Regions from separate parts of the Pseudoalteromonas sp. PS1M3 genome, predicted to be linked through region 2. Evidence: predicted binding sites of a transcription regulator. Region 2 holds the regulator's gene; each other region holds the start of a gene.
What was found. Region 2 encodes sigma-54, which starts transcription at its own class of promoters, with help from an activator protein. Its sites were predicted from a motif close to GTTGGCACGNNNNTNGNNT; they were not measured.
Positions count from the first base shown of each region.

Region 1: the regulator sigma-54 is predicted to act here: its motif matches at 2,339-2,357, upstream of PS1M3_RS06345 (PA2169 family four-helix-bundle protein).
Region 3: the regulator sigma-54 is predicted to act here: its motif matches at 2,453-2,471, upstream of PS1M3_RS00085 (EF-hand domain-containing protein).
Region 4: the regulator sigma-54 is predicted to act here: its motif matches at 1,743-1,761, upstream of dps (DNA starvation/stationary phase protection protein Dps).

Region 1 covers NZ_AP022624.1:1,377,860-1,382,076, reverse strand. Annotated here, with positions in the region: gene aceK (bifunctional isocitrate dehydrogenase kinase/phosphatase) at 1-1,268, shown strand, start outside; gene PS1M3_RS06350 (LysR family transcriptional regulator) at 1,285-2,223, shown strand; gene PS1M3_RS06345 (PA2169 family four-helix-bundle protein) at 2,399-2,842, shown strand; gene PS1M3_RS06340 (biopolymer transporter ExbD) at 3,095-3,490, shown strand; gene PS1M3_RS06335 (TonB-dependent siderophore receptor) at 3,579-4,217, opposite strand, start outside.
Region 2 covers NZ_AP022624.1:541,019-545,235, forward strand. Annotated here, with positions in the region: gene PS1M3_RS02510 (HPr family phosphocarrier protein) at 1-236, opposite strand, end outside; gene rapZ (RNase adapter RapZ) at 280-1,125, opposite strand; gene ptsN (PTS IIA-like nitrogen regulatory protein PtsN) at 1,145-1,597, opposite strand; gene hpf (ribosome hibernation promoting factor) at 1,602-1,889, opposite strand; gene PS1M3_RS02530 (RNA polymerase factor sigma-54) at 1,916-3,415, opposite strand; gene lptB (LPS export ABC transporter ATP-binding protein) at 3,485-4,210, opposite strand; gene lptA (lipopolysaccharide transport periplasmic protein LptA) at 4,207-4,217, opposite strand, start outside.
Region 3 covers NZ_AP022624.1:18,922-23,138, forward strand. Annotated here, with positions in the region: gene PS1M3_RS00075 (TrkH family potassium uptake protein) at 1-1,386, shown strand, start outside; gene PS1M3_RS00080 (flagellar brake protein) at 1,423-2,085, shown strand; gene PS1M3_RS00085 (EF-hand domain-containing protein) at 2,550-2,762, shown strand; gene PS1M3_RS00090 (calmodulin) at 2,907-3,119, shown strand; gene PS1M3_RS00095 (calmodulin) at 3,200-3,415, shown strand; gene trkA (Trk system potassium transporter TrkA) at 3,481-4,217, opposite strand, start outside.
Region 4 covers NZ_AP022624.1:2,806,395-2,810,611, reverse strand. Annotated here, with positions in the region: gene PS1M3_RS13050 (hypothetical protein) at 1-87, opposite strand, end outside; gene PS1M3_RS13045 (hypothetical protein) at 202-993, opposite strand; gene dps (DNA starvation/stationary phase protection protein Dps) at 1,157-1,672, opposite strand; gene PS1M3_RS13035 (DUF2237 family protein) at 1,912-2,274, opposite strand; gene PS1M3_RS13030 (DUF2189 domain-containing protein) at 2,478-3,257, opposite strand; gene PS1M3_RS13025 (DUF6515 family protein) at 3,483-4,217, opposite strand, start outside.

The DNA.
Region 1 (4,217 bases), 840 kb from region 2:
AACGCATTATTAACCACTTTGACTTTAAAGCACCTTTTGTTGATTTAGAACGCGATATTCGTCTGCTAGTAAAAGCATTTTATAAGCAAGCCCCCGACACTCATCATCAACCCTGGAAAATGCGCTTTGATATTTTACATACCGCGTTTTATCGCAATAAAGCGGCTTACATAGTGGGACGGGTTGTGTCTGAAAGTGGTGTTCAGCCGTTTATAATTGCTGTTCTTCATCACGAAGATAAAGGCTTATATCTAGATGCCCTACTCACTAAATCATCACAGATGCGTGTTATTTTTGGTTTTGCCCGCGCTTACTTTATGGTTGAAACGCACGCGCCTTCTGCGCTGGTACGCTTTTTAAATGAGCTTATGCCCAATAAAACTATGGCTGAACTCTATAACGCTATAGGCTTTCATAAGCAGGGAAAAACCGAGTTTTATCGAGAATTTTTAAATCATTTAACGCACTCAAATGACGAATTTACCATTGCACCAGGTACTCCAGGTATGGTGATGATGGTGTTTACCCTGCCTTCTTTTGGTTATGTATTTAAAGTCATTAAAGACAAATTTGGTGAGAGTAAACCATTTGGCCGCGATACAGTTTTGAAAAGGTATCAACTCGTAAAAAGCCATGACCGAGTTGGCAGAATGGCCGATACAATAGAATATTCAAACGTCGTATTTCCTTTGGCGCGCTTTGATAGTAATTTACTTGAGCAGCTGCACAAAACAATTGGCTCGTCGATGGTCATTGAAGGTGATTGGCTGATCATAAAACATTTGTATATTGAGCGCCGTATGACGCCACTGAACTTATTTTTAGAAAATGCTGACGACGAAAGCGCTGCAGATGCAATAGAGGAATACGGCCAAGCCTTAAAAGAAATGATAGCGGTTAATATTTTTCCTGGTGATATGCTATTGAAAAACTTTGGCGTAAGTAAACATAAACGCATTATTTTTTATGATTACGACGAAGTACAATATTTAACAGACATGAACTTTAGAGCTTTACCTAAAGCGAAAAGTTACGATGATTACTTAATGGATGAGCAAACTTACTCTGTTGCCCCGCAAGACGTTTTTCCGGAGCAACTTTGCACATTTGTAACACCCAATCCAACATACAAACAGTTTTTAATAAGCACACACCCTGAACTGATTGATGTTAATTTTTGGAAGCAGGCCCAACAAAATATAAAAAATGGCCTAATAAATCATATTTACCCGTACCCGACAGCACAGCGTTTTATCCATCACTGGTAAACGCAAGGACACACACATGAATATAAGCAAAATAGATTTAAATTTACTTGTATACCTCGATACACTACTTCGAGAGTGCAACGTTACACGCGCAGCAAATCAACTTAGCATTACTCAACCGGCCATGAGTAACGGCCTAAAGCGTCTTCGTAACCTTTTTAACGATCCTATTTTAGTTCGTACCAGCGATGGTATGGTACCAACAGAGCGTGCCATAGAGTTACAGCCAGTCATTCGTGGCATACTTATGACACTTGAAGAAACACTTGCACCAAATAGAGAGTTTGAAGCCAGCCAAAGTAAACGTGTATTTAGGATAATGGCCAGTGACTATGCAGCAAGCACACTTGCACCAAAACTACTGAGCAAACTGCACGAAGAAGCCCCAGATACAACCTTAGATATACTTACGCCAAGTGACGTGACCTTTCATGATGTTGAAAATGGTAAAGTAGATATGGCAATCAACCGCTTTGAAAATCTGCCACAATCGTTTCACCACAAACGTATATGGAAAGACAGCTTTTGCTGCCTTGTAAAAGCAGACAACCCAATTATTGAAAACTTCAGCCTTGATAGCTATCTTAAAGCGCGCCATATATGGGTGAGTAAAACGGGGTTTGGTGTGGGCGTTGGTATGGACCCTAAAGATGTGCAAAAGCTAGGTTGGGTTGATGAAGCACTTGCTCACTTTGGGAAACACCGAAATATTGCCACATTTACACGTAATTACCATGTAGCCATTCACTTGGCAAAAGAGCAAAATTTAGTGGCCACTTTGCCATCAAAGGCCGCAAATATTTATTTAGACGATGCCGGCCTTAAAATTTTAGAGCCACCATTTCCTATTCCTCCTTTTGAGTTAGATATGATCTGGAGCCCACTGCTACACAGGGATGCAAGCCATATTTGGCTTCGCCAAAAAGTCGCTGAAGTCGCTGAAGAGCTAAAATAAACTTATTACACGGTTATTTGTAAGATTTGCTAGGCGTAATATTGTTTTTTCGCCTAGCTATTTTTAATAATAAAAATATACACATAAATATCAGTAACTTAAATTACCTTTTTAAAATGGAATGGCCCTTGCTTTAGTTATGATAAGTTTCATTCATAACATTAAAGAGGTCATTATGAACACCCTTCAAGGAACAGACGCTAATCATATTTCAGACATCATTCAAGTAATGAACAGCGGTATCGATTTTTACCAAAAAGCACAAGAAAATATAAAAGACCCTGCCATTGGAGCATTATTCCAGCGCATGATTGACGCACGCAGAGTCAGCGTTGAACGCCTGCAACCCTATGCTATTAACGAGCAAGGTGAGCGAGAGGAAGGCTCTTCATTTGCTGTAGAAGCGCGCAGAGCATACACCGCACTTCTTACTACATTTGGCTCAAACAACGACAACACGTATGTAAGCGAGCTGGAAGAAGTTGAAGACAAAACACTAGCAGAAATTAAAGAAGCGATGGATAAGCCACAACCTGCAGATTGTGAAGCCGCGCTTGCTGCAACACTTCTTACAATGCAAAGCTGTCATGCTGAAATGAGCCGTATGCAAAAAAGCTAAATAACCTGAATTGTATTTTAGCTATTCAGTAAATTATTCCCCATACAAACCCAGCGATAGGCTGGGTTTTTTATTGCTTTAAAATCATTTAACCTGTTTGAGTAACATGTCAGAACATAGTTTATACAAATATTTAATGTTATTAGAATATTTATTTAACTGTATTATTTTTCAGCTGTGCTAGTTTTGTTAATAGGATCCTAAAAACCTCGCTGTGGCGCCGCAGCTTTAATTAAAATAGTAAGGTCCAATATGAAAAATAAAACAGCTAAACTGCAAAATAACGCCGACGTAGACATGACCCCAATGCTTGATATTGTGTTCATACTGCTCATATTTTTTATTGTTACTACCTCATTTGTTAAACCCGTCGCTATTGAATTAAATCGCCCATTAGACAAACCAAGTATTGAAAAACAAAGTAAAAATGCGGTTTTCAGTATTGATGCAAATAACGGCGTTTACTTTTCAGGGAGGTTAATTGACTTGGAGCACGTGTCGAACAACTTAGCCATGTTTGCAGCTAAATATAAAATAAGCTCTGTGCTTATAAAAGCAGATGAAAACAGCAAGCACAACACACTGATGACTGTGATGAACAGCATTAAAGAGTACGACAACTACGCTATTAGCTTGGTTTCTGACTAAAACCTGTTAGCTAATTAGCCTTAAATATAAACCCAAAAAAAGGGCCTTGCGGCCCTTTGAGTTAAATAACGAAAGGGAGAGTTATTTATTAAAAACGGTACTCTGCGCCTACATAGTAGTACGCGCCGTTAAAGCCAAAAGGTGCTGAACGACGAGAGTATTCAAACACACCGTTACTACTTACAACGGTATTGCCGTTAGCATCTACAATTGTGCCTGTACGAGAGTTGCCAATTTCATTTTTGTCTGGGTATACATCAAACAAATTATTAGCGCCTACATTCACAGATAGGTTTTCGTTAATGAAGTAATTAACTTTTACGTCTGTTAATATTTCGGCACCGTAAGTTTGACGACCACCGTCTTCAACTGTGTATTCACCAAAGCGATTAAGCGACAGATTAACGGTCCAATCTTCGTTTTGGTAAAGCGCACTTAGGTTAATACGATCTTCTGGTTGCCACTCTTCAATAATCGAAATTTCTTGATCTGAAAACACACTTTCTACCGGCACAGTTTCAAGACCTGAGCCAGAAGGTGTGAATAACGAAACAACTTCAGTCTCTGTAAAGTTTGCAGCAAGGGTAAAATCAAGTGTGCCGCCAAATCCTTCAGTGTTATATGTTGCAACAAAATCTATACCACTGGTTTCAGTGTCTGCGCCGTTTAAGAAAAACTGACCGGCACCTGCACCAGAGCTAACAAGCGCTGCGTCTAAACTAGTAGA
Region 2 (4,217 bases):
CCAATGGCATTTAAAGCTTGCTCTGCATCAGGCCCTTCACATACCACTTTAACTTCTTTACCTTGGCTACTTTCAAGTAGCATCAGTGCTAATACACTATCACCAGCAGCTTCTTTATCATCTTGAAATAAGGTGATTGAAGCATCAAATTTTACAGCGAGTTGGGCTAATACAGTTGCGGCTCTGGCATGCAGTCCTAATTTATTTTGTATTAAAAAAGTGTCTTCTATACGCATACATTACTCTATCAAAGCTGAACAGGTTATTAGTTTTGTAAAATTACTTTTCTTGTTCTCGGTGACGTATTTTTACATTGGGATGCGTAACTGCAAAGCTTTCGCCAATTGTTTGCGCTAAATATACAGAGCGATGTTGCCCGCCAGTACAGCCAATCGCAATAGTTAAATAGCTTCTGTTATTTCGCTCTAGGTGTGGTAGCCAAGTTTGTACAAAGGTTTGTATTTGCCATGTAAATTTTTGAACTATGCTGTGGCTAGCCAAATAATCTTTTACTGGTTGGTCTAGGCCATTAAGTGGTTTTAGTTCAGGCTCCCAATGCGGGTTAGGTAAAAAACGCGCATCAAATACGTAATCTGCTTCTTTAGGAATGCCATGTTTAAAACCAAAAGATTCAAATGTAACAATTAGCTGCTTGTCTTTTTTACCTAATATTTTTTCGCGAATTGATTCAGCAAGTTGATGAACGCTTAGCTCACTGGTATCGATCATGTAATCGGCGCGCGTAATTAGCACATCGAGAAGTTCTTTTTCTTTTTTTATGGCTAAATCAAGCGGAAGTGAATCTATTGATAAAGGGTGTAAGCGTCTGGTTTCAGAAAAGCGTTTAATAAGGGTTTGATCTTCACTGTCTAAGTAGAACAGCGTTGGTTTTGTAAAACCCGGTAAGTATTCGATGATGTGATTAAATTCATCTTGCTCTTTTGGTAAATTTCGCACATCTATACTAACGGCAATTTTATCGTAGTTATCAGAAACGCTTCTTACCAAAGAAGGTAATAAATTTACTGGAATGTTATCTACGCAATAATAACCTAGATCTTCAACAACGCGTAAAGCAACCGACTTACCAGAACCAGAACGGCCACTTATGATAATCAACTCCATTAATCACCCTTTAAATTTGTTACGATTGGTCAACAATAATTTGATACAACTCAGCATCCGATTTAGCACAGCGAAGCTGCTTACAAAATTCTTTATTTTTTAGTTTATCAGCTATCGTTGCTAGCGTCTTTAAATGCTGTTGGTTATCGCCTTCAGGTACGATGAGTGCAACAAAAATATCAACAGGGCGGTTGTCTATAGCATCAAAATTAATCGGTGTTTCACTTACTAACACCAATGCTAAAGGTTCTTGTGCGCCGCTCATTCGGCCATGTGGAATAGCAATACCTCTTCCTATCCCTGTGCTGCCTAGCTTTTCGCGGGTTAATAAAGCGCCCAAAATATCCTGTTGAGATAAATACGGTAATTTATCGTGAGCCAGCTCGCTAATAAACTCTAAAATTCTTTTTTTACTATTAAAAAGGACCGCAGCTTTACTGCAGTCCTGGCATATAAGTGAACTTAATTTCATCATATTAGTGTCGAGCAAGCTTCTCTTTGTGTTTAATTACTTGACGGTCAAGCTTGTCAATCAATGAATCAATAGCTGCATACATATCTTGATGTTCAGTGGATGCGAATAATTCAGCACCACTTACATGAATAGTTGCTTCTGCTTTTTGATTTAATTTTTCTATATCAAGAATGACATGAACATTATTAATATGATCAGAGTGCCTTTCTAGCTTCGCAAATTTGGTATTTATATAGTCTCTTAATGAATCAGTTAGTTCTACATGACGACCAGTTAAATTTAGTTGCATAAGCATTACCCTCTTTGTTTAGCGTCTTAGATCAGGCTCTTTCGCTGATTTGACGGTGGAATAGCAAGAGATTCGCGATATTTTGCGATTGTACGTCTCGCTACTTTAATTCCTTGCTCAGCCAATATATCCGCAATTTTGCTATCACTCAATGGTTTTGCTGAGTTTTCTGCTGCGATTAATTTTTTAATAAGTGCACGTATTGCCGTAGATGAACATTCTCCACCATTTTCGGTACTTACGTGGCTTGAGAAAAAGTATTTAAGCTCAAATATTCCACGCGGTGTGTGCATATACTTTTGCGTAGTTACGCGCGAAATTGTTGATTCGTGCATTTCTACCATTTCGGCAACATCATTTAAAACCATCGGTTTCATGGCTTCTGGCCCGTGTTCAAAAAAGCCCTGTTGTTGTTTAACAATACAGTTAGTTACTTTTAAAAGTGTATCATTTCTACTTTCTAAGCTTTTTATAAACCATTTAGCTTCTTGTAAATGTGAGCGAATAAATTGACTGTCGCCGCTTGATTTAACTGTACGCGACATCGCTGCATATTGGCTGTTTACACGAATTTTTGGCATGCTGTCTGGGTTTAACTCTACAATCCAGCGGCCTTTAATTTTTTTAACTGACACATCAGGTATTACATACTCAGACTCTTCTCGTACTATTGTGTCTGCAGGCTTAGGGTTGAGCGTATGAATAAGTGTCATTACTTCTTTAAGCTCATCTTCTTTGAGCTTCGTTTTTTTCATTAATGTACGGTAGTCACGAGCAGCTAACAAATCAATGTGCTCGGTTAAAATCATTTTTGTTTCATCAATAAAAGGCGTGCCTTTATCAAATTGATTTAACTGAATACACAAGCACTCTTGTAAGCTACGTGCCGCAATACCCACTGGGTCAAATAGCTGAATGCGCTTTAAAACCGCTTCTATTTCGTCAAGTTCAACCTCAACGTCATCGTCGTTATCTTGATTAAAGCTCTCTAAAATCTCTTCGCAACTGAGTGTCAGTATGCCTGAATCATCCACTGCTTCTACAATAGCAATAGCAATGGCTTCATCTGTAGGGCTAAATGGCGTTAATTGTAATTGCCACATTAAGTATTCGTGAAGCGTTTCAGTTGATGCGCCCTGATATATAGACTCATCTTCAGGCATTGGTCCTGAAGAAGATGCAGGGGCTGCACTCATGTACTCATCCCAGCTAACGTCCATTGCCATGTCGTCACTTACGGTATCTTTAGCAAGCGCTTCACCACTGTCTTGTTCATACTCGCTAGGGGCTTCATCTGCAGATACGGTTACTGTAACTTCATCGTTATCCGCTTTTTGCTCATTTTTGCCCGCAAGATCATCGGCATAGTCTTGCTCCTCAACCTCAAGTAATGGGTTGCTGTCGAGCGCTTCTTGTATTTCTTGCTGAAGATCCAATGTGCTTAATTGCAGCAAGCGAATAGCTTGTTGCAACTGAGGTGTCATTGTAAGTTGCTGGCCCATGCGCAGCTGTAGTGATTGCCTCATGTATCTCTAACAATCCTTTTAAGTTGTTATAATTAATACTAGCAGATGCTTATAAATAAGGCGTAAATGTTACAGCCTAAATTGCTCGCCTAAATATACATCGCGTACAGTTTTATCATTTAATACGTGTTCAGGGGTACCAGAAGCAATCAGTTCCCCATGAGAAACAATGTAGGCTTTTTCGCAAACATCAAGGGTTTCTCTTACATTGTGGTCTGTTATTAATACGCCAATCCCACGGTTTTTCAGGTGTTCAATAATTTTTTTAATATCTAATACTGAGATAGGGTCAACACCGGCAAATGGTTCGTCTAACAAAATAAACTTTGGATCTGCGGCTAAAGCACGTGCAATCTCCACTCGGCGACGTTCTCCGCCCGATAATGCCATGCCTTTGCTGTCGCGAATGTGTTGAATGCTAAATTCATCTAATAGATTATTCAATGTATCTTCTCTGGCTTGTTTAGTGAGCTCCTTTCGAGTTTCTAAAATAGCCATTAAGTTTTGATACACTGTTAATTTTCTAAATATAGACGACTCTTGTGGTAAGTAGCCAATGCCTAATCTAGCACGACTGTGCATAGGTAAAAGCGTAATATCGTTATCATCGATAGATATTTTGCCTTTGTCGCTAGGGACTAAGCCTACAATCATGTAAAAGGTTGTTGTTTTACCTGCGCCGTTTGGCCCAAGCAAGCCTACAATACTGCCAGCTTTAACTTCTAAGCCCACATTTTTTACAACTTCACGGCCTTTGTAGCTTTTGGCTAGTAGCTCTGCTTTTAATGTGCTCATGGTTGGC
Region 3 (4,217 bases), 520 kb from region 2:
CCACCTGCTGTGGTGTCTTTAATTTATAAAGATGGTGGTGGTGTTCCTTTTGTTTTAGCGTTTATTTTCAGTATTATTATTGGCTTAATAGCGTATTACCCAAACCGACATGAAAACGGGGATTTAAAAGCGCGTGAAGGCTTTTTAATTGTGGTTTTGTTTTGGTTGGTACTGGGGGCATTCGCATCCTTGCCTCTTATCTTTTTACAAGAACCTAACTTATCCCTTGCTGATGCGGTGTTTGAAGCCTTTTCGGGTTTAACAACCACAGGCGCTACGGTGCTGACGGGGATTGAATATTTACCTAAGTCAGTGCTGTTTTATCGCCAGCAATTACAGTGGTTTGGCGGTATGGGGATCATTGTATTAGCTGTTGCAATACTGCCCATGCTAGGTGTTGGTGGAATGCAGTTGTATCGTGCTGAAATCCCCGGCCCAGTAAAAGATTCAAAAATGACCCCTCGCATAGCCGATACCGCAAAGCACCTTTGGTATATTTATGTGTCGTTAACCATTGCCTGTATGTTGGCGTATTGGGCGGCGGGAATGGACTGGTTTGATGCCATTTGTCATGCGTTTTCTACCGTCGCCATTGGTGGGTTTTCGACTTATGATGCTTCTATGGGCCATTTCGACAGCCCGGTTATTAACTTTATTTGTGTATTCTTTTTAATCATTGCCGCTATTAACTTCTCCTTGCACTACGCTGCGGTGGCAAGCCGGAACGTGCAGGTCTACATTCGCGACCCCGAGTTTAAAGTATTTTTATGCATTCAATTGGCGCTGGTGGTTATTTGTTTTACTGTGTTGTCGTCGAACGAGATATACGCCAATGGTGATGAAACCCTTGACCAAGCACTATTTCAAGCGGTATCAATGAGTACAACGGCGGGTTTTGCTACCGATAACTTTTCAACATGGCCGCTGTTTTTACCTATTTTATTAATATTTTCGAGCTTTATTGGTGGTTGTGCAGGGTCTACTGGGGGCGGTATGAAAGTGGTGCGCGTGTTTTTACTTTACCTGCAAGGCGTACGTGAGCTAAACCGCCTAGTGCACCCTCGTGCTATTTATTCAATCAAACTTGGCCGTAAAGCATTGCCCGATAAGGTTGTAGAAGCTGTATGGGGGTTCTTCTCTGCCTATGCCTTAGTATTTATTATTATTATGCTGGCGCTTATGGGCACGGGAATGGATAATATTACGGCGTTTTCGGCCACGGCAGCGTGTTTAAATAACTTAGGCCCAGGGTTGGGTGATGTTGCGTCGCATTATGGTGCAATAACCGACGGCGCTAAATGGTTGCTGACTATTGCAATGGTATTTGGCCGACTAGAAATTTTTACTTTGCTTGTGTTATTTACGCCTACGTTTTGGCGCGGATAAAACACAACGTTTTACTACTATGTTTATGGAATGGATATGCCAGCAACACATGCAGATAAATTAAATAATATACCGGTTGGCAGTTTAGTTGACTTAGAAATATTAACACCCACTAGCAGTAAGCGCGTGAAAACAGAAATGGTAGGCTTGCTTGATGAAAAGTTTATTATTTTAAACTTCCCTACAGCCAAACGTTTACCGGGTGGAAATGATTACTTACGAGATGGCGTCACCGTCGTTGTAAGAGCATTAATAGAGGGTGACGATGGACAAATAATTGCGTTTAGACAGCAAATTAAATCTATTGCATCACACCCCGTTAGGCTGATTTTTATAAACTACCCCAAGCAAGTTCAGCTATTTAGTTTACGTTCGCAAACACGTATTCCAACTCTATTACCTGCAAAACTTAAACTCAGTGATGACAAGGTACTCGATGGTGTTATAAAAGATATTTCGCTAACGGGGGCTATGTTTGATGTAAAAACTGACGCAGATCTAGAAAGCATCAAAGACTCACAATGCACTGTGGTATTAGGTAGTAATAGCAAAGGCTTTGAAGGCGAAGTGTGCAGCGTGAAAGATCATAATACAGGCGTGCGTTGCGGTATTAAGTTATTAGCCAGTAAAGAAGAGATGAAAGCTTTTATGAAAGAGCACTTTATTGACCCCGCTATGATAGAACTTGATGCCGATTAGGTTTTAATGTCGCTATTTTGCAACAAAATAGCGACTTTTTACTTTATGAACGAAAATAAATTACCAACCACTAAATTATTATTTTTTATTAAATAAAAGCAGAGATATAGCATTCAAATTTTTTATATTTTATTTTATTTTTACACCTTGTTCAGTTTAAAACTTCCTGCTCAATACCTAATTACACCTTGATCATTTAAATAACTTCGCTTTGTGGTTTTTTACATTAAACCTAAATGTCTGATTTTTAATAACTTATAGTTTTTAATTAAACCAGCGTTGCTAAATAGCTACAAAAATAATGCTTAAATTTGCACTTTTTTCAGTATTTAACACGTAAGGCACTGAAAAATATAAACTAATAAATATTGGCATTTAAGTTGTAATAGTCTGGTTGTACTAATCGAAAAACGTGATTAACAGTAAGTACCAATCACTCACATACAACTTGAAGGATACATACTATGAAACGCATTAATAAAACATTAGCACTTATCGCACTCGCTTCTTCGTCAGCCGCTTTTGCAGGCTCTGACTTTAATACACTCGATGTAGACGGTAATGGTGCAATTAGCCAAGCCGAAGCATCAGTTGATGCAAAATTAATGAGCATGTTCTCAGAGCTCGATACAGACCAAAATGGTGAGTTATCAAAAGAAGAGTTTTCAAAAGCCTAAATTCAGTAAATGGAATCCTGAGTTGCCAAAGACAACCTAAGTAGGCAAGGGAGCTTACGAAAAAGGATAACAAGGAAGTGAAACCATTTTAAAAGGCAATAAGCCCATTTTTTTGATAGAACATTAAGTATGAAGGATTAAGTTATGAAACATTTAAATAAAGCATTAGCACTTATTGCATTAGCGTCTTCTTCAGCTGCGTTTGCAGCATCAGATTTTGACAGTTTAGATACCGACAGCAGTGGAGCAATTAGCCCAAGTGAAGCGGCAATAGACACCGATTTAATGGCTGAGTTTACAGAGCTAGATACAGATGGTAACGGTGAGCTGTCTAAAGACGAGTTTGCAAAATTTTAAAGTTAACCGGTATTGGTTTAGCTATTTTTCACAGACAGGGATCTTAGAAAAGGATTTCTCATTTTACTAGGAACATCACTATGAAAACATTAAATACGACACTTGCGGTTTTAGTTTTAGCGTCTTCTTCAGCAGCTTATGCAGCGGTAGACTTTGCATCGTTTGATAGCAACAGTGACGGTGTTATCAGCATGGAAGAAGCTCAAGTAAACTCACAACTAGTGAAAATTTTTAAAGATTTAGACACAGATGGAAATGGTGAGCTTTCTAAAGAAGAATTTGCCAAAGTACAGTAGCATTGATAAGCCCCAATCATACTCCACTAAAGCCGCCATGTTCAGCGGCTTTTTTGTTTGATGCGTTATAAAAATATAGCACTTACTTGGAAGAGCTTTTCTACTACGTTGATATGTTTTTTATCAATTAAAAACATAATCACGTGATCGCCCGACATAATAATGGTGTCGTCGTGGGCAATGAGTACATCGTCGTTACGCACAATGGCCCCAATAGTTGTTCCGGCTGGTAGTTTTATATCGGCAATTGCACGGCCAACTACTTTGGAGGTATTTTCATCGCCATGAGCAACTGCCTCAATAGCCTCTGCAGCCCCTTTACGCAATGAATACACGTTAACAATATCACCTCGACGTACATGGGTTAACAATGCAGAAATTGTTGCCTGTTGCGGCGATATGGCAATGTCTATTTCGCCACCTTGTACTAGGTCTACATACGCACCACGTTGAATAAGCACCATGGTTTTTTGCGCGCCCATGCGTTTGGCAAGCATGGCCGACATAATATTGGCTTCATCGTCGTTGGTAACGGCAATAAACACATCCACTTGTTCGATATGTTCTTCAGAAAGAAGTTCTTGATCGGAGGCGTCGCCACAAAATACTACCGTGTTGTCGAGCATTTCTGAAAGCTGTTCAGCACGTTCTTTACTGCGTTCTATTAACTTAACGGTGTGATTTTTTTCAAGAGAGCGAGCAAGGCCTGCACCAATGTTACCGCCACCGGCAATCATTATTTTTTTATATGAACGCTCAAGCTTCTGCAGTTCGTTCATTACGGCGCGTATATGTTTGGTTG
Region 4 (4,217 bases), 1.3 Mb from region 2:
CTTAAAAAGTGAAAAACCGTCTTTAAGCCATTGATTAGCTTTATTAGCGGGTAAACTATGTAGTGGAGTTACTGTTAATGTATTCATAATTACTCTCCTTTTGATTGTTATGTTATTAGTCGATAACAATGAGAATAACCTGACATTTTATTTTTAATTAAAGTAAAAAATTTAAAACACAAAAATAGATTTATAATTAGATTAACTTACACCACAAGCAGGATATAAATTAAGCACTTCAGTAACTACTTGACCAAATAGAGCTTGTTCTTGCTTTGACAAATTAATAGTTGGGTCAAATTTCATGATATCTGCGGGTCGTGAAGTAATTATTTCTGAAAAAGTCATTGCTGTTAATACATTGCCTGCATAAGAGGCATGGTTGCCATCATCCATATGTAGTTTTGCATTTGGCATTAACACTAAAAGCCTGTTCCAAACAAGGCCAATAGGAGCTACGCAGCTAGGTTGTTTAGCGCTTATTGATAAATGTAAGTCGTATACACGCTGGCCTTCTTCAGGGTTGCCTCTTTGTGGGTGTTCAGGAAATAAAATAGGTGTGATATTTTGTGCCTTAGCTGATGAAATTAAATGCTCAGCGGCATCAGTAGGGTAAGTTGTTAAACCAGACTGAGAGTATTTTTGGCCTTGAAAAATGGCATGGCTTAGATTTTTGTTTTTAAGTTTGTCTACGTTTGCCCTAATACTCACAATATTATCTAAAAAAGGTCCCGACACTGTGGTTGTTTGAACTGACTTATCTGGGTATTGGTTTTCGATTATATGCTCAATGATCCGCCCTAACTGACTGCTGTGACTATTGCCATAAATAATAATGTTGTAATTATCTTCGATATTGTTTTGTGTAATTGGAGTCGGACTTTCACTTGTATTTGATTGCGGAACTTTGGTATTACTGCTGCCTGAACCGCAGGCTGATAAAAATATTAAAGAAAAAAGCCAAAATTGTTTAGGGGTATTAAAACTTATCATACTAATTTGTACCAATATTGAAAACTACTTACTGATACTAGTAGGTTAATTCTTATGCCACAAGTTCTTGCACGGCTCAAATACCTTAGTGATATTTTGTTTTATGATTTAAACAAAAAGCCCAGCAAAAATGCTGGGCTAAGGTACTTAGGTAATAAAGGTATTATTGCGTTAATTCACCAGTAGCTGACTCTATGTGTGCTCTTACAAACCACTGAAATTGCTCAAGATCGGCAAGTTGGCTTATTAACATATCTTCAGATACTGGGTCTAAATCTGATACCGTTTCGATGGCTTTACGGTGATCGGCATTAATGCCGTTGTACACTTTATCTAACGCGCCTAAATGCTCGGTAACAAGTCCTTTACCTAATGAATATTCGTTCCATGTACGGCGGTCAACAATTGACTTAGGTGTCCCTACTGGTATGCCGCCTAAAGTGGCAATACGCTCGGCTATTGTATCTGTCATTTCGCGCACAGCTTCAACCTGAGGGTCTAGCATTTCATGCACACCTATAAAATTAGGACCAACAACATTCCAATGAATATGTTTTAGTGTTAATTGAAGATCTATAAGTGCAACCATGCGGTTATCTAAGGCTGCGATAGTTTTTTCAGCTGATTCGTTGCTCATACCTGGTGCAGTAAATTTAGCTTGCTTATTTGTATTGCTCATAACTTCTCCTACTTAACTATTTAATATTTTCACGTAGTCCTTTACGTAATAAATACGTGATAATTGTATGAAGCAATCAATATGCCGAAAGTTAAACTAAATAAAATTGTTTTAAATCAGTTGCTTGTGTTTTTGCTTTTGTTTGGTTTTTTATTAATATGAGGTGGTTATGAAAAGTCTGCATCTTTTTGTAAAATTTGCAGACCAAACAGATTTGCTGAAACTAAACTAGAATATTTTTAACGGGTGTATTCATGTGCCTTTAGTAATTCAAGCGGTATTACTTCAAGCGATTTTTTATTAGTGGCCTGCAAGATTACTGGCGGCGCAACGTTTGCTTGTTGCGCATGGAGCCATCTTATTGCGCATAAACACCATTTGTCGCCAGCTTTTAAGCCTTCAAAATCGTAAAGTGGATTGGGCGTTATGAGATCATTACCTTGTGACTTCGAAAACTGTAAAAATTCTTCGGTCATAATTGCACACACACTATGATTACCGCGATCAGAGTCTGGTACATAGCAAAAACCCTCGCGAGTATACCCGCCATTCCCACAGCATAACTGTAACCGGGTATCCAGAACGTTAAATTGATTTGCCATTAGGTGCCTTAAGTCATTATGTTTAATACAGTAAAAATTACTTTATCAGGCGCTAAAAAGTATAGCTACTAAAGTGAGGATGTTTAATTATGACTTTTTAAAAAAATCGGGGCACTTAAATGCAGGGAGGAGGGGAAAAGTATTATTTGTGCCACAAACTAATTTCACTAGATCGTGGCACAAGTTAAGCTAAAGTTTGTTAACTATTCGTATTTTCTGGCTTTTTTAGTTTTGATTACTGCAATGTATGCGTGCCAGCTTGCATAGCTAAGTAGTGGCATAATCACAATAAACCCAACAGCCCCAGTTACAAAGCCAAGCGCAACCATTAGGAAAATGCATATTGACCAAACAACCATTGGCGCAAAATTATTTTTAACGGCATTAATAGATGAGACGATAGCTGTCATTATGTCTACGCGTCTTTCCATCATAATTTGTGGTGTAAATGCAGACACTGAAAAAACAGACACGAGTAAAACGCCACCTGCAATTGTACCAAGCGTTAAAAATGCTGACAGTTCTTCAAATGTTGGGTTAGCGTAGTTAGGGTATAAAGCATGAACAAGGGCGGCAATGCGCATCCACGCAATCATTATTACGAGTAATAATATTGCAAATCCCCACTCTCCAACTGGGTTTCTAAACATCGACTTTAGCGAATGCCTAAAAGTGGGTTTGTGGCCTTTTTCGAGTTCCCATGCTACGTCGTATAGGCCGGCTGCGAAAGCGGGTCCAATTAAAACAAACGCAACAGTGGCGGGTAAAATTACAAATACGCTTTGTGCAAAAAATGCAGAGTAGATAATAGCTGCAGGAATAATACTAAACACTAGGCCATAAATTACAGTAAGTAACGGGGCTCGGGTCATATCTTTAAACGCAAGTGCTAACCAGTGAAAAGCAGCGAACGTATCTACTTTGTTACACTCTATACAGCGAGCAAATTCGGTATTTTTTTCAATTGTTTTTGTTGTAGGCATAAGTGGAGCTCCTCTATAAAGCCTCTATTTAGGTTTAGGTCATAAACGCTTTATTTACAAATATTAAACATACATACGGAGCTAAAATTAAAATTGTTCACTAAATAAACGTTTTATGTTTTTAGAAGGGGGGATTACAAAAGGAAATTTTATAGGAGGATTGCTGAAATCAATATTAATAAAGTACTACTTAACCTGTAGGCAGGTTAAGTAGTTAAATAATGCTCAGCCTAAGCTGATTGCTAGGTATTGTATCTCGTCACCATTTATTTGTGGCAAAAAGTAAATATCGTTGTATTTAAAATATTGCTGAGAGTTTATGGTAACTGGCTCAGCTGACGATGGTAGTTCATCGTAAACTTGCCCTAAGCTATAGTCGAAGACGTTGCCAATTTTAATAGCTTTGTTGCGCTGGATTATTGGCGCATCTACCACTTTATAGCCGCCGTTATCAGCAATATAAAAAACGTTCTGATAAGCATAATATGTGGTGTTTCGATGTTTCATACGCGAATAATGTCTAGGAAGTTTTTTAATGCGCAGTCCGCGAGGTGGCATCACAGCGTGATAGCCTTTTTTAGCTTTTCGGTAGTAAATGCCGTCATTAAAGCTAAATGAAATTCCATTAAACCAAATAGAGGTACTTCTTCTTGGCAAGTGCCTTATGTATCTATTTTCTTTGTAATAACGCGGCTTATACCTATTAGTTAGGTAGTTATATTTATGATTGTCGAAACGTAGTTGTTTACGCTTTTCTTGCTGCTTTTTTTGCTTGTTCTTTTCTTTTTTACGGTCTTGGCGCTTTTCTTTTTTATGCTCTATGCGTAGTTTTTTTTCATGGCGACGTTCATCGCGCTTATACTCAATGCGTTTAGGGTTTTCGTGCTTATAATTTTTATGATCTTCTCGCTCGTTGGGCGCTGCAATTGCGGTGCTTGAAAGCGCGCTAATGGCAATTAT